4 regions of the Glutamicibacter sp. NPDC087673 genome follow, and region 4 is predicted to be linked to each of the others. Evidence: riboswitches for the same ligand, from Rfam matches in the RefSeq annotation. Region 4 holds a riboswitch; each other region holds the start of a gene.
What was found. Region 4 has a riboswitch for S-adenosylmethionine ahead of ACIOTL_RS13730 (ABC transporter substrate-binding protein). Riboswitches for the same ligand answer to the same signal wherever they lie in the genome.
Positions count from the first base shown of each region.

Region 1 (4,924 bases), on a different contig from region 4:
ATCGGCTACATCGTTTCCATTCCGGTCTTCTGCGACTCGGGATACGTGGTGCTCAACTCGCTGCGCAAAGCCATCACCCTGCGTACCGGGGTCTCTGGGCTGGCAACTTCCATCGCCCTGATGACCGGCCTGTACGCGACCCACACCATGGTGCCTCCAACTCCGGGCCCGCTGGCCGCAGCCGAAAGCATCGGCATTGCCGATAACCTGGGCTTGATCATCGCTGTCGGATTGCCCGTTGCGGCCATCTCGGCACTTGCCGGCTTGGCCTACGCCAGCCGCTTCAACAAGTCCCAATGGACCCCGTTGCCAAGCGACGACCACAATGACATCTCCGAACTCGACTATGAGCAGCTGCGTGCAAGCTTCGGAAAATTGCCCAGCCCGGCGCTGGCCTTCATGCCGATCCTGGTTCCGCTGGTGCTGATCTGTGCCGCATCCATTGCGAAGCTGCCCTCGCACCCGATTGGCGAAGGCGCTGCCCTGGAAATCCTTTCCTTCCTGGGGACGCCGGTTATTGCGCTGATCTTCGGCTTGATCTCATCGACTTTTCTTTTGAGCGGTGGCAGCAAGCTGGCGGTCTTCAATGAGCAGATGAACGAAGCTGTACGCACCGCTGCTCCGATCTTGCTGATCACCGGTGCCGGCGCCGGCTTCGGCGCGGTCCTGGCCGCGTCGGATCTGACCACGATTCTTTCGGATTCACTCAGCGGACTGGGCTTGGGCCTGGCTGTGCCATTCCTGATCGCCGCTGCACTGAAGTCCGCCCAGGGCTCGTCCACCGTCTCAATGGTGACCACTTCCGCGCTGGTCGCTCCGATGCTCGGCTCCCTGGGCTTGGGTTCGGAGCTGGGCATGGTGCTATCCGTATTGGCAGTAGGCGCCGGTGCGATGGTTGTCTCGCACGCCAACGACTCCTACTTCTGGGTCGTCTCGCAGCTCAGCCGCATTCCGGTGATCACCGCCTACAAGACCCTGAGCGTGGCTACCGCCATCCAGGGCACCGCGGGGTTCCTGACTGTACTGGTCCTGGGAGCCGTACTGCTTTAGCAGCACGCCTTCCAAGAAAGCAACGGATCGCGCCATCGGCAGATGGCGCGATCCGTTGCTTTAAGCAGTGCTGGATTAGCCCAGGCCTGCCGCCGGGAAGCTCCGCGCGGCCTTATTCGCTGTGGCAGTCGAGATCACCAGCAACGCGATGGCGGCCAGGTAGCCGGTTCCGGTCGCGGCGAAGGCGAAACCGAATTGGCCCAGCAGGCAGAGAACTGCTGCGCTGGCCAATGCCGCCCAACCGGCCCAGGAAGCCGCGGCAAGCAGGGGCGCAGCCTGCTGATGCCCGGCGAGCCAGGCCCCATCGCTGGCCAAGGTGTGGCGCGTCTTGATGCCGATCGCCGCATTGCGAGCGAGCTTCCGGTCCCGTGCCATCGGGGCGAGGAACGCTGCGACCAGCGTTATGCTCAGCAACCCGAACATGAAGGCAATCACGCCTGCTGGATCCACTTGCCGCCTCTTCTGCCGATTGATCTTGAATGGCCATTCTATGCGGTCGCATGGAAGTGCCCTGATCCACGCTGTGTTCCCAATCGATGCCTAGGGGAACGCCTTTGAAATCCAGTTCCAGCATGCCAATTGCGTCATGCGAAGGTCATATGACGTCTTATCCGCCCGTTTTCCGGCAGGGCGAAGGCGCGAAGATGACCTATTTTGTCCTGCTGTTCCTCCGCATGACAGCGCCCTTCCCGAGGACCTGCCAGCAATGCTTGACTCGGAGCACAACCCATCCAGAGCGGCTGAGAGACCTGGCTCCGAGACGCCGCAGCAAGCCTGCACTCCGCAGGTAGTGCTAACGCCAGGTTCGATGGATCCGCAGATTTTCTGCATCCTTCGGAATCCATAGCCCAAGAGGAGAACGAAGATGACTGTACTGGATACCCAATTGCCGCGCGTGCCCTACACCGGCACTGCTGATGAAGCTGAACTGGCTCATTGGCGCGACGTCGCCCAGCAAGTAGCTGACAAGCTGGCGGCTGACGCGCTCGAACGCGACCGAAAGAACGCCCAGCCTTTCGCCGAAGTGCAGCTGCTGCGCGAAGCCGGGTTGCTCAATCTCTTGGTGCCTGCAGAATTCGGCGGAGCCGGAGCCCATTGGGAAGCGGCTTTCGAAGCGGTCCGCATACTGGCCGCAGCCGATGGCTCCATCTCGCAGTTGCTGGCTTACCACTACATCAACCAGTCCGGCATTGCGTTCTACGCCCCAGCAGAAGCGCAAGGGGCATGGTGGCAGCGCACCGTGGAAGGTGGCTGGCTCTGGGGCGATTCGGTGAATCCAGTTGATCCGGATTTGACGCTGAGCGCCGAAGGGGACGGCTACCGACTGAATGGAGCCAAGCGATTCTCCACGGGTTCCGGTGTTGGCGAGGTCATCGTCATCAACGCGCTGGTCCAGGGCGGAGAATACGACGGGCAGATTCTCGCGTTGGTTCTGCCACGCGATATCGATGGCTTGGAAATCGTTGACGACTGGGACTACCTGGGACAGCGGCTGAGCGCGTCGAATTCCTTGAAGTTCCACAACGTGCGGCTCGAAGCAGGGGACTTGCTGGGATTCGTCACCGATGAACCGGTCTCCACCCTGCTTACCCCCGGTATCCAGTTGGCCTTCGCCAACTTCTACCTGGGCATCGCCCAGGGAGCACTGGAGCGCGGCAAGCAGATCTTGCTGGGCCGCAAGAACGCCTGGCTGTTCTCGCAGGCAGAGACCTACTCGCAGGACCCGATCTTCCAGCGCACCGTCGGAGAGCTCAAAGCCCGCACTGCAGCAGTGGCGGCGCTGACCGAGAAGTTGGGCCGGAAATTCGATGCCCTGCTCTCGAAGGCCGGGGAAGTCACCCAGCCCGAACGAGCGGCGTTGGCCGTGGAAATTGCTGAAGCCAAGGTGGTCTCCACTGAGGTGGGAGTGGATGTGGCGAACCGGATCTTCGAGGTGACCGGTTCATCTTCGACTGCGAACTCGGTGGGTCTGGACCTGTACTGGCGCAATGTGCGCACCCATTCGCTGCACGACCCAGTGGACTACAAGAAGATCGAGGTCGGCGCCTACTTCCTGCGCGGAGAGTCCCAGCCGCTCTCGCTGTACACCTAAGAAAACTTCTCCCGGATTGGACTGAACGATGACTGTACTTGCAACTGGCAATCGACTCGCAGGCCTCAAAAACCGCTTCGCACCGCTCTTCGCGCGCATTGCGCAGGGTGCAGCTGAACGCGACCGCACCGGCGAATTGCCCTACCAGCAGGTCGCGGACCTGGCCGCTGCCGGCTTTGGCGCGGTTCGGGTCCCGGAATCGCACGGGGGTGCCGGTGCTACGCTGCCCGAACTCTTCGAGCTCTTCGTGGATCTCGCGGCGGCGGATTCCAATATTGCCCAAGCACTGCGCGCGCACTTCGCCTTCGTCGAGGACCGTCTGGTTGCGGCCCCCGGCCCGGGGCGCGACAAGTGGCTGGCCCGCTTCGTGGCGGGAGAACTGGTGGGCAACTCCTGGACCGAGGTCGGCACCGTCAAGGTCGGGGACGTGATCACCAAGGTCACCCCGGACGGCGAGGGAAGATTCAAGCTCAACGGCACCAAGTACTACTCCACCGGCTCGATCTTCGCCGACTGGCTCGATACCTACGCAGAGCGCACCGACACCGGAAAGCGCGTGATCGCCGCAGTCAACCGCCACCAGCCCGGCGTCGAGCTGGCCGATGACTGGGATGGCTTCGGCCAGCGCACCACGGGTACCGGCACCTCCACCTTCACCGATGCGATTGTCGCCGAAGAAGACCTCATCGACTTCGATACGCGTTTCAAGTACCAGACAGCTTTCTACCAGCAGGTGCTGCTCGCTGTTCTGGCCGGCTCCGCCAAAGCAGCCGAGCGCGACTTCGCCGCCGAGCTGAAGGCGCGCAAGCGGACCTTCAGCCATGCCGCGGCCAATCTGGCGGCCGAAGACCCGCAGCTGCTGCAGGTGATCGGCGAGGTCTCCGCGGCGGCCTTCGCTGCCGCGGCAACGGTGGAACGAGTGTCGACGGCATTGCAGGGAGCCTATGAAACTGCGCAGGCGCTGCACACCGGCGAGGTGACCGGGGAAGAGGACGAAGCAGCCAACGATGCGGCAGAGCTGGCCAGCGCCCAGGCGCAGGTGGTGCTCACGCCATTGGTCCTCAACGCGATCACCCACGCTTTTGATGCGCTGGCCGCCAGCGCCACGAGCGTTACCAAGAACCTGGACCGGCACTGGCGCAATGCCCGTACCGCCGGCAACCACAACCCCTGGGTGTTCAAGGCGCGGTTGATTGGCGACCTGGCGGTCAATGGCACCGAGCTTCCGCGCGTGTGGGCGATTGGTGCATCAAAGTAGATTCCATGGTCTTGCGAGCCCAGCATCCTTTGCCGGTGCTGGGCTCGTGGTCGTCGGCCCGGGGCAATTGATCGACCATCGTTCCAGTCGCCTGACGGATAGCTGCCGGCCTTGGCCCTAGCGCACCTGGGTAACCGTGCCACTTGCGATATGGAAGATATCCAAGTCGCGGGGCACGAAGAGGCCGCCAGAGAACTGTTTCGAGGCCCGCTGCCAAACTTCCATTCCAGATCCAGCGGGAACCAAATGATGCAGCGCCAAGTTCCGTGCTCCAGCCCGCTGGGCGATTCGACCTGCGTCTTCTGCGGTGGTGTGCGCGCGCCGATGATGTCCCATGCTCGCTTCCAGTTCGGAGGATGAAGCATGCGGGTAGCTACGAGCGATGGCCTCCAGATCAATAGCTTCATGGAACAGCAAGTCGCAGCCTTGGGACAGGCGCGCAAGATTTGCGCTTGGCGCTGTATCGCCGGAAACCACGACCGATCCATATCTCGAATCAAAGCGGAATGCGAATGCCGGAGCGA
Region 1 is NZ_JBIUWB010000001.1:611,090-616,013, reverse strand. Features, by position in the region: gene ACIOTL_RS02910 (GntP family permease) at 1-1,050, shown strand, start outside; gene ACIOTL_RS02905 (SdpI family protein) at 1,126-1,500, opposite strand; SAM riboswitch class I at 1,775-1,865, shown strand; gene ACIOTL_RS02900 (acyl-CoA dehydrogenase family protein) at 1,916-3,142, shown strand; gene ACIOTL_RS02895 (acyl-CoA dehydrogenase family protein) at 3,171-4,400, shown strand; gene ACIOTL_RS02890 (MBL fold metallo-hydrolase) at 4,518-4,924, opposite strand, start outside.
Region 1: linked by a shared signal. The riboswitch ahead of ACIOTL_RS02900 (acyl-CoA dehydrogenase family protein) and the one ahead of ACIOTL_RS13730 (ABC transporter substrate-binding protein) in region 4 are both predicted to bind S-adenosylmethionine.

Region 2 (4,924 bases), on a different contig from region 4:
TTCGTGCATCCATGGGACGATTCCCTTCGACGGTCAGGCTGAACCTGATGATTGGTTGGCTTCGAAGGGGGCCACCATTCTCGCGGACATCGGCCACGGACGCGCCATGCACCGCTCGGAAGGCCCGGCCGAATGCTTCGGCCGAACCATAGCCGTAACGGATCGCGATGCTCAGCAGGTCCTGACCGGCAAGCAGATCCGCGGCGGCCTGGGTCATGCGGCGCCGGCGGATGTACTCGGAGACCGGCATGCCGGACAGCGAGGAGAACATCCGTCGCACATGGTATTCCGTCGTACCTTCGGCGTGCACCAAGTCAGCGAGGTTGATCTCGGCGCGTAGCTGAGCCTCGATTTGCTCGATGAGCCGATTGAGAATTCCGATCATGATTCCACCCTTCCCCAACTACTATTCTTCAGGGTAGGGGCACGCCGCCCGATAATCGCGGTTCGAAGCGATCAGGCGTTTTCCAGAGTCTTTTCACATACCCGGGCGACGACCGGTTTGGACGCCGCGCGGGCCGCGGACAGGCCGCGTTCCAGATCGGCAATCAGGTCGTCGGCTTCTTCGATGCCCACCGAGAGGCGGACCAGGTTGGCCGGGATTTCCAGCGGGGTGCCGATCAGCGAAGCATGGGTCATTTCGCGCGGATAGCAGACCAGGGACTCCACCCCGCCCAGGGACACCGAGAGCTGGAAGTACTCCATGGATTGGGCGAAGGCGCGGGCGGCGGCTTCATCGGAGAGTTGCAATGAGAGGATCCCGCCAAAGCCGCGGCCGGCCGCGGACTGGGACTTGGCCAGCTCGTGGCCCGGATGGCGTTCCAGCCCCGGGTAGTAGACGCGGGTGACTTCGGGCTGGTCATCGAGCCAGCGGGCCAGGGTGGAGGCGGTAGCCCCGTGGCGTTCCATGCGCAGGCCCAGGGTTTTCAGCCCGCGGGCGGCCAGGTAGGAATCCTGCGGACCGGAGACCGCGCCCCCGGCGAACTGCTGGTAGCCCACCGCTTCGGCCAGGCTCTGCCCGCGGTGCAGGTGGTCGGCCACGATGACGGCCCCGCCGAGCACGTCGGAGTGCCCGCCGATGTACTTGGTGGTGGAATGGACCACCGCGTGGGCGCCGAAATCCAGCGGCCGCTGCAGGTACGGGGTGGCGAAGGTGTTGTCCACCACCAGCAGGGCGCCGTGCTCGCGGGCGATGGCAGCCCAGCCGGCCAGATCGGCGATGCCCAGCAGCGGGTTGGACGGGGTTTCCACCCAGAGCAGCGCGGTGTTCGGGCGCACCGCCGCGCGCACCGCGTCCAGGTTGGTGATGTCTACCGCTGACGAGGTGATCCCCCATTTGCGGTGCAGCTTGGAGATCAGCCGGTTGGTGCCGCCGTAGCCGTCGGCGCCCAGGATGATGTGGTCGCCTGGCGCCAGCACCGCGCGCAGCAGTGCGTCTTCGGCGGCGATGCCCGAAGCGAAGGAGAAGCCGGCGGTGCCGCCTTCCAGCGCGGTGAGCTGGGATTCGAACCCGTTGCGGGTCGGGTTGGAGCCGCGCGAGTACTCGTGCCCGGCACGCAGCACGTTGATGCCGTCCTGGATGAAGGTGCTGGTCTGGTAGATCGGCGGGATCACCGCACCGGTGTGCGGATCCTTGTGCTGGCCGGCGTGCACGGCGAGGGTGTTGAAGCCGCTCATGCGAAACTCGCTTCCTTGGTGTCGGCGGTGGCCTGGGTTGCGGCCAATGCAAGATCCAGCGATTGGGTGATATCTGCTAGCAGGTCGGCGGGGTCTTCCAATCCCACCGACAGGCGCAGGGTGGAGGTGTTCAGGCCCGCGGCGGCCAGCTGCTGCTCCGAGAGCCGGCAGTGCGTCATGGTGGCTGGGTGGGAGACCATGGTGCGGGTGTCCCCCACATTCGCGGCCAGGGAAATCAGCTTGAGCCCGTCGATTACCGGGGAAACCAGCGATGGGTGGGCCAGCTCGATGGCCAGCACGCAGCCGGTGCCCTTGGGCGTGAGCGTCTGGGCCAGCTGGTGGCTGGGGTGGCCGGGCAGGGACGGGTGGTGGATGGCCGCGATGCCAGGGTGGGAAGCCAGAGTGCCGATCAGCGTGGTGACGCTGCGCTGCACGTGGGCGGCGCGCACCGGCAGGGTCTCGATGCCGGCCAGGATGCCCTGGGCGCTGGCCGGGGCCAGGGTCGGGCCCAAGTCGTGCAGGAACTTGGAACGCACCAGCATCGCGTAGGCGGCCGGCCCGTGGCGCTCAAGCAGCGAGGTGTTGTTCAGCCGCACCCGCGGGGCGGCGATCTGCGGCCAGCGGGCGGCATCGGAGAAGTCGAATTTCCCCGAGTCCACCACGACGCCACCGAGCACCGAGCCGTGTCCGGCCAGGCCCTTGGTGGCCGAGTGCACCACGATGTCGGCACCCAAATCCAGCGGACGCACATTCAGCGGGGTGGCCAGGGTGTTATCCACGACCACCGGGATGTTGTAATCGTGGGCGATGGCCGCGATGGCGGGCAGATCGGCCACGGTGCACAGCGGGTTGGAGACGGACTCCAGGAAGAACGCCCGGGTGTCCGACTCAATGGCAGCGGCCCAGGCGGACGGATCGGCCTGGTCGACAAAGCTGATGCGGATGCCGAAGTCCGCGAAGGTGTCGGTGAACAGGTCCACGGTACCGCCGTAGAGCGAGGAGGAGGCCACGATGTGCTTGGGTCCCTGGGTCAGGGCGAGCAGGGACAGGGCCACGGCGGCCTGCCCGGTGGCGGTGGCTACCGCGTGGGCTCCGCCTTCCAGGGCGGCCACGCGCTGTTCCAGGATGGACACGGTCGGGTTGCCGGTGCGCGAGTAGGTGAATCCGGCCTGGCGCAAGGCGAATTTCTCGACCGCTTCGGCATGCGATGCGAATTGGTAGGCCGCGGAATTGTGCAGTGGCGGCAGCATCGGGCGGAACTCTCCGCTCGGGCGGTACCCTGCGTGGACCGCGTCGGTTTCCTGGCTCATGGCTCCTCCTCGATTCTCTGCGAGGGAGTGCACCGATTGGCATCGTGCGGCGGCACGATGCTACGCAATAACGCGTTCGGAACTGCTCCATCGTTCCTGGCGGTAGCACCTTTCGGATTCCCGATGGTTGCTGCGGCGTCTCCGAGCCAGATCTCTCGGCCGCTCTTGATGGGTTGTTCTTCCATGGTTGGCTATCCGCCGCAAACGGTGCAAGCGGTATCCGGCGCCCGGCTTCATACAAGGCCGCTGCGCTTCATATGTCGTCGCCTTGTCATGATGACGCGGGGGCCTGAACCCTTTTGTGAAGCGAGCTTTTGAGCGGAATCGGCGTGATGTAGAGGTTTTTCTGGAAGTTTGTGACGATGCGCCGGTGCTCCATGACCGGCGGTTACGCTGCTGGCGGTTCAGCCGAGCACTTCTACCCCGAAGCTGGCGACCACGGTGCGCACTTCTTGCAGGTAGCGCTGGGCCTGGTCGGTGAGCGGGATGGCGGCGTGGTCGATCCAGCCGATTTCGATGCGCTCCTCGATGGCCAGCGGGATGGCGACGATGGAGGGATCCAGCTCGTCGCTGATGATGCCGGTGGAGATCGTGTACCCGCCCAAGCCGATCATGAGGTTGAAGATGGTGGCGCGGTCCGAGACCTGGATTTCGCGTTGGCTGGAGCGCGTGGAGAGCACCTCCTCGGCGAAGTAGAAGGAATTATTCGCGCCCTGGTCGAAGGTCAGCCGGGGCAGGTCTTCGAGGTCTTCGAGCGTGACCTGTTCACGAGTGGCCAGCGGGTTGCTGCGCGAGATGAAGATATGCGGATCGGCCAGGAACAGCGGGTGGAAGACCAGCCGGGATTCGCGCAGCAGCTTGTCGATGACCTTCCGGTTGAAGTCACTGCGGTACAGGATCCCGATGTCGCTGCGCAGCGTGCGCACGTCCTCGATGATCTGTTCGGTGCGGGTCTCGCGCAGCGAAAACTGGTACTCGTCGGCCCCGCTGGCCTGCACCATCCGCACGAAGGCATCCACCGAAAAGGAGTAGTGCTGGGTGGAGACGCCCAGCAGCCGCCGGGCCGAGGGGCGGCCGAGATATCGATGCTCAAGAAGCTCCACCTGCTCGAGCACCTGCCGGGCGTAGCCGAGGAATTCTGCGCCTTCGGCGGTGAGCGTTACTCCCCTGGCCGAACGCATCAGCAAGGTGCGCCCCACCCGTGATTCAAGCTCTTTCATCGCTGAGGACATGCTGGGCTGCGCGACGTAAATGAGGTCGGCGGCAGCCGAGATCGACCCCTCCGAGGCGACCGCCACGAAATAGCGAAGTTGCTGCAGCGTCAAGCCATTTGTTCCCTGAACCATAGCCAGAGTCTATATGAATCCATAGTTATATCGAGTTACCCGATATCAAGAATCACCCTGCATGATTGACGCATCGACTTCCCCTCGGCCCACTACGGCCCCCAAAGAAACAGATTGGCCATCATGGCAGACGCGTTGACCTTCAGCATTAGCACCACCAGATTCGACGAGAATTACACCCCTTCAGCAAATTCGCGCACCACCACGAACTTCGCCAATTTGGCACGCGGAGAACGCCGCGCAGAGAACCTGAACAATGCTTTAACAATGATCAACCGCCGCTTCAATTCCTTGGCTCACTGGGACAATCCCCAGGGTGACCGCTATGCGCTGGAATTGGAAATCATTTCTGCCAACGTGCATTTCACTGCCGATAATAACGACCAGAAATTTCCCCTTTTAGAAGTCCTTGAAACCACGATCGTGGATAACCTCCTAGGCACTCGAACCCAGGGAATAGTCGGCAATAATTTTTCGTCGTACGTCCGCGACTATGATTTCAGTGTGGTGCTTCCTGCGCAGAGTCGTGGCGCCGGCACCCCAGTTCTTCCCGAAGATTTTGGCGATCTCCACGGGCAACTTTTCCAGCAC
Region 2 is NZ_JBIUWB010000004.1:2,725-7,648, reverse strand. Features, by position in the region: gene ACIOTL_RS10260 (GyrI-like domain-containing protein) at 1-385, opposite strand, end outside; gene ACIOTL_RS10255 (cystathionine gamma-synthase) at 457-1,677, opposite strand; gene ACIOTL_RS10250 (O-acetylhomoserine aminocarboxypropyltransferase/cysteine synthase family protein) at 1,674-2,987, opposite strand; SAM riboswitch class I at 3,072-3,162, opposite strand; gene ACIOTL_RS10245 (LysR family transcriptional regulator) at 3,392-4,333, opposite strand; gene ACIOTL_RS10240 (DUF1852 domain-containing protein) at 4,457-4,924, shown strand, end outside.
Region 2: linked by a shared signal. The riboswitch ahead of ACIOTL_RS10250 (O-acetylhomoserine aminocarboxypropyltransferase/cysteine synthase family protein) and the one ahead of ACIOTL_RS13730 (ABC transporter substrate-binding protein) in region 4 are both predicted to bind S-adenosylmethionine.

Region 3 (4,924 bases), on a different contig from region 4:
TGAGGACCTGGATCATCGGAGAATATTCTTCGCCAGAATCGGTGACGGTGCCTTCGATCTGGTGGGTGCTTTCGTCGAATTCCACGTCAACCACGGAATTTGCTTCTGCAGCCAGGTTCTTTCCATAGAAGAAAGGAACGTTGCCCAGAAAAGCCAATAAGTGGCGGGCATCAATGGTTGGTGGAACAGATTCAATCATCCTCTCATCGTTTCACGTTCCGGGCCTTCGCGAAAGTTGAAGGGCCTTTCTGTGAATAATCACTATCTATGACGTAGCGTTGACGCATGTCCCAAGTGTGGCCCTACCTTCCAGCACGCGCAGTGAACATAACGACGCTCGTTGAATTCGACCGTCTCGCAGCCGAAGCGCTGGCTTCCCACCGCGCACGCGGAAAAGGCTGGCGAGTGCACCGTGTTGATCTGCGCGAACGGGATACCGTGCTGGAATCCTTGGATCTTTCCGAAGCGCTATTCATCGATTGCCAGTATTCCGCGCAAGGAGCGCAGATCGTGCAAGCCACTGGCGGGCTGTGCATGAGCTCGGGGGAGGAGCTTCCCTTCGAGACGGTGGCTCGCGGCTTGTATTCGCCGCATGAGTTGTACTCGGGGATCCGGACGCAGACCTACGAGCATGTGCCTGATGCCAAGATCTACGCGTACTCCCAGCAGCATGCAGCGGTGAATTCCGATAGCGATAGCAATGCGCTGGCAAGAACCCTGCATGATCACCACATTGGCCAGGCGCTGGTCTCGGCGGTGTACGAGGGCACGTTCAAGGAAACCCCGATTATCGGGGTGATGGGCGGGCATGCGATGAGCCGGGGCACTGCGCAGTATGCGCAAGCTTTGGAGCTTGGGCGCATGATTACCCGGGCCGGCTACGCGGTCGCCACCGGTGGAGGCCCCGGCGCAATGGAAGCCGCCAATGCCGGTGCGTGGCTGGCCGATTACGGACCAGAAGATGTCGCTACGGCATTGCAGATGCTGGCCGAAGCGCCAGATGCGATCCATCAGCGCACCGGCTGGGCGAGAACTGCGCTGATGGTCAAGGAGCGTTTCCCGAGCCAGCGGCAGTCCCTGGGCGTGCCAACCTGGTTCTACGGCCATGAGCCGCCGAATCTGTTTGCCACCCAGATTGCCAAGTTCTTCACCAATTCCATTCGTGAAGCGATTCTGCTGGAGCAGTCCAACGGCGGGCTGATAGTTCTGCCCGGGGCCGCCGGCACGGTGCAGGAAATCTTCCAGGATGCCTGCGAAAATTACTACGCTACCGGTGCTCGCGTGGTGCCGATGGTGCTGATCGGCAAGGACTATTGGACTAGGGATCTGCCTGCTTGGCCGCTGCTTCAGGCCCTGGCCAAGGACCGTGTCATGGAACAGAAGATTGCTCTGGTGGAAACCGCCGAAGAAGCGATGGAGTTCATCCAGAGCATGCAAACCCTGCGCCGGCGTACCCGGCGGCCGGAGAACAGCTAGAGCACGGCATGGAAAATGCCGGTACAGCCAAAGCTGTACCGGCATTCGATTCGCAGCAGGCTGCTATCCGATGCTGACGTCGAAGATCAGGCCCAAGCAGTAGGTTATGGCCGCTGCGCCCCAGCCGATGGCTAGCTGGCGCAGGCCGCGCTTGAGCGGGGAGGCCCCGGAAAGCAGTCCCACGATCCCTCCGGTGATCATCAGGGCCACGCCCACCAGGACTACCGAGACGATGATCGCGGTCATGCCGGACAGGCCAAGGATATACGGCAGGATCGGCACCACAGCACCGGAAGCAAAGAGGAAGAACGAGGTGGCCGCCGCACCGGTGGCCGAACCCAGCTCCTGGTGCTCCTTCTCAAGTTCTTCGCCGCGACCCTCTGGGTTCAGCGAGAAGTCGGGGTTGCAATCGCAGGTGAACAGGCCCATGCGTTCGGCGGCCCGGTGCTCGGCATCTTCATCGCTCATGCCGCGGGCCTTATAGATTAGCAGCAGCTCGTTGGCGTCCAGATCAAGGTTCGGGGCCGCTGTCAGCGTGACCTGGGTTGGGCGTGAAGCTGTCAGCAGCTCGCGCTGGGAACGCACCGAAACGTATTCGCCAGCTGCCATGGACAGTGCACCGGCCAGCAAGCCGGCAATGCCGGAGAACAGCACGAAGGTCGCTGAAACACCGGTCGCACCGATGCCCATGATCAAAGCGAGATTGGAAACCAGCCCGTCGTTGGCGCCGAAGACCGCAGCACGGAAGTTGCCCGAAAGGCGCGCACGGCCTGCTGTAGCAAGCGCGCGAACGACTTCTTCGTGGACCTGTTCGTCGGCCGCCATCTGCGCGGTGGCGTCCTTGTCATCGCGGTAGGGCGAACTGCTCTCGGAGCGCTGGGCCATGGCCAGGACGAAGACCGAACCGAAATGCAATGCCAGGAAACGCAGCATGGTGCGGCGCAGCGACGGGCGGACTTCCTTGACATGTTCGCCGAGCAGGACGCGCCAGTGGGATTCGTGGCGTGCTTCCGCCTCTGCCAGGCCCAGCAGGATTTGCCGTTCCTGCCCGGTTTTCTTTTCCGCGAGGGCCCGGTAGATGGAGCCTTCTGCGACTTCATCAGCGAGATACTTGCGCCATCGCTGGATCTGCGCTTTGGTAGGTTCGGTTGCTGAGTGCTGTGGCATCGCGAAGATGACTCTCCTGGAACATGGAGTTTCCCAATGAAACCCGTGGATCGGATCAACTACCCAGTTTAGTCAGGGCTCCTGCACTTGGGAATTTGGCAAGACTAAAAGCAAATCGCTTGCCCGCAGGATCTCCGGCGACTGGCACCACCAGCAGCAATTCAGATGTGGCCGGATCGAAGGTCGGCCGGCGGGCACAACGAGCAATGAGCTGTTCGAGCCTGAGCGGATCTGCAACGTAGCGGGTGCGCCAGCGGCCTTCGGCCTTGAACTGCACTTGGCCGGTCTGGCGGTCGATGACGGGCAGAATCGGATATGCCATGGGACGTCAACTCTCTTGCGAGCTCTTGCCCGTGCACCTGTTGATGCGCGGACCGCTTCCTCATCCGAACCACCCATGAACTTGGGGTTGGTGCGCGGCCAGTCGGAGCTTGGCGCCGCGTCTCGTGAAGCAACATTTCCGATGGTACCGCCGGCGGCAGGGCCCGGTGAAGTCAGAATGCGTAATATGACTGCGGGTCAGCTGCCCGGGGCAAAGGCATCGGCCAGTTGCTGCAGCTTCTCGCGTTGTTCCGCCCATTGCCCAGCGGTGTAATCGGGCAGCAAATCCAGTTGCGCGGTCCAGCCAGCACGGCCATCGAGCTGCTCGCGAATAATGTCCAAATGCCCTGCATGGCGGGAGGTCTCGGCGAGCGCATGGATGAGCAGGTGATCCAATGTGGTATTCCCGGCTGGCCCCCACCACGGTACCTCTACGGGGCTGTCCAGGGGCAGGGTGCTGATGGCCTCATCGGCGAAGGCGATGGCTTTCCGATAGAGGCCGATCAGCTGTTGCGCGCGCATGTCTGCTGGCGGAAGGAAATCCGCGTCGGGATCATGCGGAGCTATGAACTCGCGAACGTAGCGGTCATTGGCCTTGCGCTTGAGGCAGGTGCCGAAATATTCGTATTCATTGATCGCCAAATGGTGCAGTACACCCAGAATATGGGTGCCCGTAGGGGTGAGCGGGGTGCGGGCCAGGTGCTCGGCGAGGCCTTCTGCCTTGAAGATCGCATTCTCGCGTGCGTCGTTCAGGTACCCGCAGAGCTTGTCCTTGGTGCTGTCCATGGACAGAGTCTAGTGACCGTGGTGGGTCCGCGGTAGGGGCGCCGTGTGTTTACCATTGGTAAACTTGCCCCGCAGGCCTTGAAGCCAAAGTGGTTGCGGTTGTAGTTGCTGCAAAAAACGTCGATGGAGCCAAACGATGAAAACCTTGCCAGTTGAACCAACCGGTGCTGCGATCAACATCGGTGCGAGGCTGCGCGGGGTGCGCCAGACCCAGCGCATGACCATTGACCAGGTCGCCGAGCTATCCGGACTGACCAAAGGTTTCCTCTCACGTGTCGAGCGCGACCTGACCAGCCCTTCGGTTTCGACCCTTTTGCGGTTGTGCGAAGTGCTGGGCATGGAAGTAGGTACCCTCTTCGAGGTTCCAGAAACGAAACTGGTCCGCCTGGAGCAGGCTCCCCGTGTTTCCCTGGGCGGCGACGGCATCACGGAGCAGCTGGTTACGCCACGCAGCGAGAAGCGGGTGCAGATGATTCGCGCTGAGATTGCGCCCAAGGGCACCGGTGAAGCAGAACTGTATTCGGTGGATTGCGAGCTGGAAGTGCTGCACGTGATCGCGGGAAAATTCATCCTGGTATTGCCAGATCAGCGCGTAGACCTCGAAGCAGGCGATACGATAACCTTCCCCGGGCGTGAACCGCATAGCTGGGAAAACGATTCTGATGAGGTAGCTGTGGTTACCTGGACGCTGATCCTCTCATGACGCCAAGCCCATGCGCCTGCTGCCAGGGCACGGCATGAGCGGTGCGGCTGCGCGTTCGTCTGCGGGGAGATGAACCGCGTATTCTAGGAACGATGCGTTGTTTCGGGGCGCTCGGAACGATGAGTGATGGGAGAGGCGTGAGGACAGGCGAACCAACCGCTGCGCAAGATCAACTGCGCAGTATCAGCTGGTGGGCTTCGATACTTTTCGGCGTTCTTATTGGCACCACCTTGACCTGGATCCGCACCCAACGCAATTTCTTCTTCATTGGCGCAGCGATTCTGGCCGTCGTCATTGTCACCATTGGCGTGCGAACGATTCGCCGACGTGCACGCTTCCCGCTGATGGCGCAGGCGCGCACCTCGTGGGTGTATGTGCTGTGGACCGGTGTCCTGCTCATCCTGGCCGGACCGATCCAGCTGGTGTACGTAGCCGATGACCTTTCTGAACTGACGATCAAATCGCTGGTAA
Region 3 is NZ_JBIUWB010000007.1:96,366-101,289, reverse strand. Features, by position in the region: gene ACIOTL_RS16180 (DEAD/DEAH box helicase) at 1-199, opposite strand, end outside; gene ACIOTL_RS16175 (LOG family protein) at 286-1,476, shown strand; gene ACIOTL_RS16170 (VIT1/CCC1 transporter family protein) at 1,540-2,643, opposite strand; gene ACIOTL_RS16165 (hypothetical protein) at 2,699-2,965, opposite strand; SAM riboswitch class IV at 2,982-3,095, opposite strand; gene ACIOTL_RS16160 (DinB family protein) at 3,163-3,750, opposite strand; gene ACIOTL_RS16155 (helix-turn-helix domain-containing protein) at 3,887-4,453, shown strand; gene ACIOTL_RS16150 (hypothetical protein) at 4,591-4,924, shown strand, end outside.
Region 3: linked by a shared signal. The riboswitch ahead of ACIOTL_RS16165 (hypothetical protein) and the one ahead of ACIOTL_RS13730 (ABC transporter substrate-binding protein) in region 4 are both predicted to bind S-adenosylmethionine.

Region 4 (4,924 bases):
AGTGCCCAGCTGCCCTGCGGGAACCGGGAGGGCGGTGTCTTCGCTCTTTGGCGGAGCCTGCACCGTTAGGGCGATTTCGGCAGCCAATTCGCCCTCATAGAATCCCTGGAGGCCTTGCTTGGCCAGCATCCGGTAGGTGTGTGCGAGATCCGGATTCTTGAAAATGCTCCCGACCTCCGGGGCATCTCCGCCGGGCAAGAACAATTCGCTCGTGGAGGTGAACGCGGCGAATCGTTCCTTGTTATCCAGGGTCTGTTCACGGAACGTCTCATCAATGACAAAGCCGCGTGAAGCGATCTGGGTCGCCGGCCGCAGAACCTGTTTCAGGTTCTGCGAACCCCAATTATCCAGTGCGCGCTGCCACGTGGCCAAGGTCCCGGGCACGCCCACGGACACGCCACTGGTGACCAGTTCCGGGGTGAAGTTATACGGCTCGCCGGTTTCAGGATCGATGAATGCATCATGCGCAATGCCTGCCGGTGCGGTTTCGCGGCCGTCGATGGTGCTGACCTTGCCCGACTTCGCATCGTAGTAGAGGAAGTATCCGCCACCGCCAATGCCTGCGCTATAGGGTTCGGTGACGCCGAGTGCTGCTGCGGTTGCCACGGCCGCATCGACGGCGTTGCCTCCCTTGCGCAGGACTTCGATGCCGGCAGCGGTGGCCTCCGGGTCTACCGAAGAGACAGCGCCACCAGTTCCGACAGCAGTCGGGTCCTTCTGGGTGTGTCGTGGTTCCGCGCTCGCCGGGAAGGCCGAGAAAGCTCCCAGGCCCAAGGCGAGGGCTGCCGCGCAGGCAACTGACCTTAAACGTGCTCGTGACATACTTTGATCTCCTCTGGAGGTGGGGATGAAGTATGCCCAAAATTACGGGAGCGGGAACTCGCCGCACGGTTGTGACACGCGGCACTATGGGTTTGCGCGGCAATTTCGCCCTGGTCGCGCAAATATTCTTGGTTATGACGCTTTGAAGCAGCGGGCAGGCACCACGGCCTCGATCGCCGCGAATGCCTGCCCGCTGGAAACCGATTGCGAATGGGCTACTTGTTCAGGTTGTCCTTGATGACTTTGCCCAAGGAGGCTGGGGTCCGGCCGATCAGCTTGGCCAGCTCCCCGGAGTTCACCTCCAGCGCTCCTTCGCGAATGCGCACGTCGGTATCGACGAGGATATGCGCGAATGGTCCGGGGACTCCAGCATCAGCGTAGATCTTTTCCAGCTGTTCGGGATCCATTTCCTGGTAGGCGATGTCCTGGCCGGCGGCAGCGCCAACAGCGCCAGCAAGCTGGGCGAGGGTGAATGGCTTGTCGCTGCCCAGCTCGTAGATCCTGCCGTTCTGGTTTTCCTCGGAAAGCAGCACGGCCGCAGCGGCATCCGCATAGTCTGCACGGGCGGCAGCGCTGATCTTGCCGTCGCCGGCGGCACCGAGCACCGTGCCGCTGTTGAGGTAGCCCATCAGCTGGTCGGTGTAGTTCTCGATGTACCATCCATTGCGCAACAGCACGTAGTCGATGCCGGATCCGGCCAGCAGCCGTTCGGTGGCGATGTGCTCCTCGGCGAGCTTCATGCCGCCGGACAGGGCGTTGGCAATTGAGGTGTAGGCGATCAGCGAGACATCCACGTGCTTGGCGGCATTGATGACGTTCTCATGCTGGGCAACGCGCTGGCCCACCTCGCTGGCCGAAATCAGCAGCAGCTTGTCTATGCCTTCGAGTGCGGACACGAGAGTTGGCTGGGCGTTGTAATCGGCAACGCGGGTTTCCAGGCCTTTGCCTGCCAGCGGTTCCAGCTTCTGCTCGGAGCGGCCAATGGCGACCAGATCAGCGGCATTCGCCCCGCGCGCCAGCAGCGCGTCGATGACTAGATTTCCAAGCTGTCCGGTGGCACCGGTAATTGCGATCTTCATGGGGTCCTCTCGTTGGTCTGCATCTGCTACAACCGGCGAGGACGTGAGGTAATTCCCGGAACCATCGAATGGGAATGCCGATTAAGCAAGGATTCGCATGGATCTGTCCACAGTTGGCGTCACAAAGCGTTTTATGTCCGGCGCATTGCATTTTATGACGCGCAGTATGACGTGTATCGGCTGTTTCAGGACGCGTTCTGCGACTTCATGACCCCTGCTTACGTAACGCTTGTCTGCTGAATTCAGGGGTTGCAGACTTGAACTGTTCGGCCGGTACAGCCGGACACCCCATCCAGAGCGACCGAGAGACCTGGCTCGTTGAAGTCGCAGCAACCACCCGTAAACGGGAGCGGTGCTAAGGCCAGGACCGATGGAGATTGCTAAATTTCTCAACGGTCTGCCGGAAGAAACTCGCCGTGGGTAGTCCCGGAATCAAGGCAGAACGTACAGGGAATCTATGCGTAATCCTCGGGGCACCAACCGAGAGGACATCTGTAACCATGCGTACAGCACATTTTGGCCTGAAGGCCACTGCAATCCTTGCCGTTCTGGGCTTGTCACTCACTGCATGCGGAAACAACGCCAATACTACTGGCGCCGCTGAAGCAGCAGCCGATCCAGGGGAACCAGTAGAAGGCGGTACCTTCACTTTTGCTGAAGTTACCCCCATCAACAATTGGCAGACTCAGGCAGCGCGTTTCTATGAGAAGGCCAACGTACTGAATTCCGTCCTTGATCGCCTGACCTACTACGACGTGGAAGCTGGCAAGCTGGTTGGCTGGATCGCCAGCGGATTCGAAGCCAACGATGCCAAGACCGAGTTCACGTTCACCATTCGCGACGGAGTCACCTTCTCAGACGGATCCAAACTGGATGCCAAAGCCGTGAAACTGAACCTGGACGCGCTGGGTCAGGGCATCAAGGAAGCTCAGATTGCACCGAACGTTGACTTTGCCGCCTACAAGTCGGCAGAGGTCGTTGGGGACAACAAGGTCAAGGTCACGCTCAAGCGTCCGGATGCCAATTTCCTTCGGGCGACTTCTTCAGTAACTGCTGGATTGGTGTCCCCGAAAACCCTTGAACTGGATAACGCCGCGCAGTCCTCGATCTCCAAGATCGTTGGTTCCGGACCGTTTGTCTTTGAATCGGAAAAGCCTGATGAAGAAGTGGTTTTCACCAGCCGCGATGACTACGCTTGGGCACCAGAATCTGCCTCTAACCAGGGCGATGCATACCTGGATACCTTGGTTATCAAATACCTTCCTGAGGTAGCTAGCCGTGCCGGGGCAGTTCAGTCCGCGCAGGTAGATCTCGTCCGAGGCTTGCAACCGGTGGACGAACAAGTGCTGGGTACCAACGGTGGCAAGGTGTTAGCTGCTGAAGGCGTAGACCTGACCACCAACCACGCAGCAGTACGTGTTGGCTCGGGAAAGCTTGAAGACGTCAAAGTCCGCCAAGCGCTGCAGATTGCAATCGACCGCCAGGCCATTAAGGAAACCGTTCTCTCGGATAGCTACGTCATCTCCGGATCGATCCTGAACCATAAGGCTCCAGGTTTCGTAGACCTATCTTCCGAACTGGCGTACAACCCAGAAAAGGCCAAGCAATTATTGGATGAAGCCGGTTGGAAGCCGGGCGCGGATGGCATTCGCGAGAAGGACGGAAAGAAACTGGAAGTAACGGTCTCCACCTCCAATAACTCCGTGGTCATCAAGCCAGCGTTCGAACTGATTGAACAGCAATGGCGAGAGATTGGCGTCCAGCTGGTCAACCGCGCGGCGGACAATACTTTCCTGACCAACGCGCTTGTCGACGACAAAGTGGAGTTCTTCGGCACCCGCCAGTTCGCATACGGCGGACTGGGCCCGGTCTACGCAACTGCGAACAACAATCAGACACTTCGCGCCGATCCTGAACTGAACAAGCTTTTCGCCGAAGAGCAGTCAGCAACCACCGAAGAAGAGCACCTGAAGTTGGTGGAAGAAGAACAGCGTACCCTGGTGCTTGACCAAGCCTTGACCTTGATTCTTTGGGACGAAGTTCAGGTCTATGGGGCCAATAACTCCGCCAACGTTGAATTCACTTCCGGTACCGCACCAATCTTCCAAGGTGCTTGGAAGAACGACGGCTAGGAACCGAGCTCATGGGCATTTACATCGCAAAACGATTGGGACAGGCAATATTGGTCATTTGGCTGGCCTACACGGCGGTTTTCATCGCTGTGCAGGCCTTGCCGAATGACCCGGTCACGATCTTCCTGAGCACTGACTCAGCCGCGGATCCGGCCACCATTGCACAGATGAAGGCGTACTACGGATACGACCAGCCGGTCTTCGTGCAGTACTTCACGCAGCTGCTGGGATTGCTTCGCGGAGATCTCGGATATTCCTTGTCCAGCGGTTCGGAAGTAGCGAATCGAATCGGTGAAGTAGCTGGATCCACCCTGATTCTGGCTGGCAGCGCATTCGTTTTGTCGGTGGTATTCGCCCTGATCATCGCCTCAGCGGCGAGCCTGTCCAAGGGCGAAAAACTGCGCAAGACGCTGCTGAATCTGCCACCGCTAATGGTGTCCATTCCTGTTTTCTGGTTGGGCCTGGTGCTCCTGCAGCTGCTGGCAGTGCAGCTCGGAGTGATGTCACTGTTCCCGGACGGCTCATTCATGTCGCTGGCAGTGCCTATCTTCGTACTCGCCGTGCACCTGAGCGCTCCGATCGCCCAGGTGCTAATCAAAAGCGTGCAGGAAGTTAATAGGCAGCCATTCATCGACGTGCTGAGAGCCAAAGGCGCCAGCGAAGCGTGGATCTTCTACAGGCACACCTTGAAGAACGCGGCCCCTGCCGCACTAGCCATTGCGGGTATCACCATTGGCGCTCTGCTTGCTGGTTCGGTTATCACGGAGACGGTGTTTTCGCGTGCAGGATTAGGCCAGCTGATCTTGCAGTCAGTTACCGCGCAGGATATCCCATTGGTCCAAGGACTGGTGCTTCTGACAGCCATTGTCTTCACGGGGGTCAACTTGCTGG
Region 4 is NZ_JBIUWB010000005.1:274,069-278,992, reverse strand. Features, by position in the region: gene ggt (gamma-glutamyltransferase) at 1-822, opposite strand, end outside; gene ACIOTL_RS13735 (NAD(P)H-binding protein) at 1,038-1,901, opposite strand; SAM riboswitch class I at 2,187-2,278, shown strand; gene ACIOTL_RS13730 (ABC transporter substrate-binding protein) at 2,402-4,033, shown strand; gene ACIOTL_RS13725 (ABC transporter permease) at 4,045-4,924, shown strand, end outside.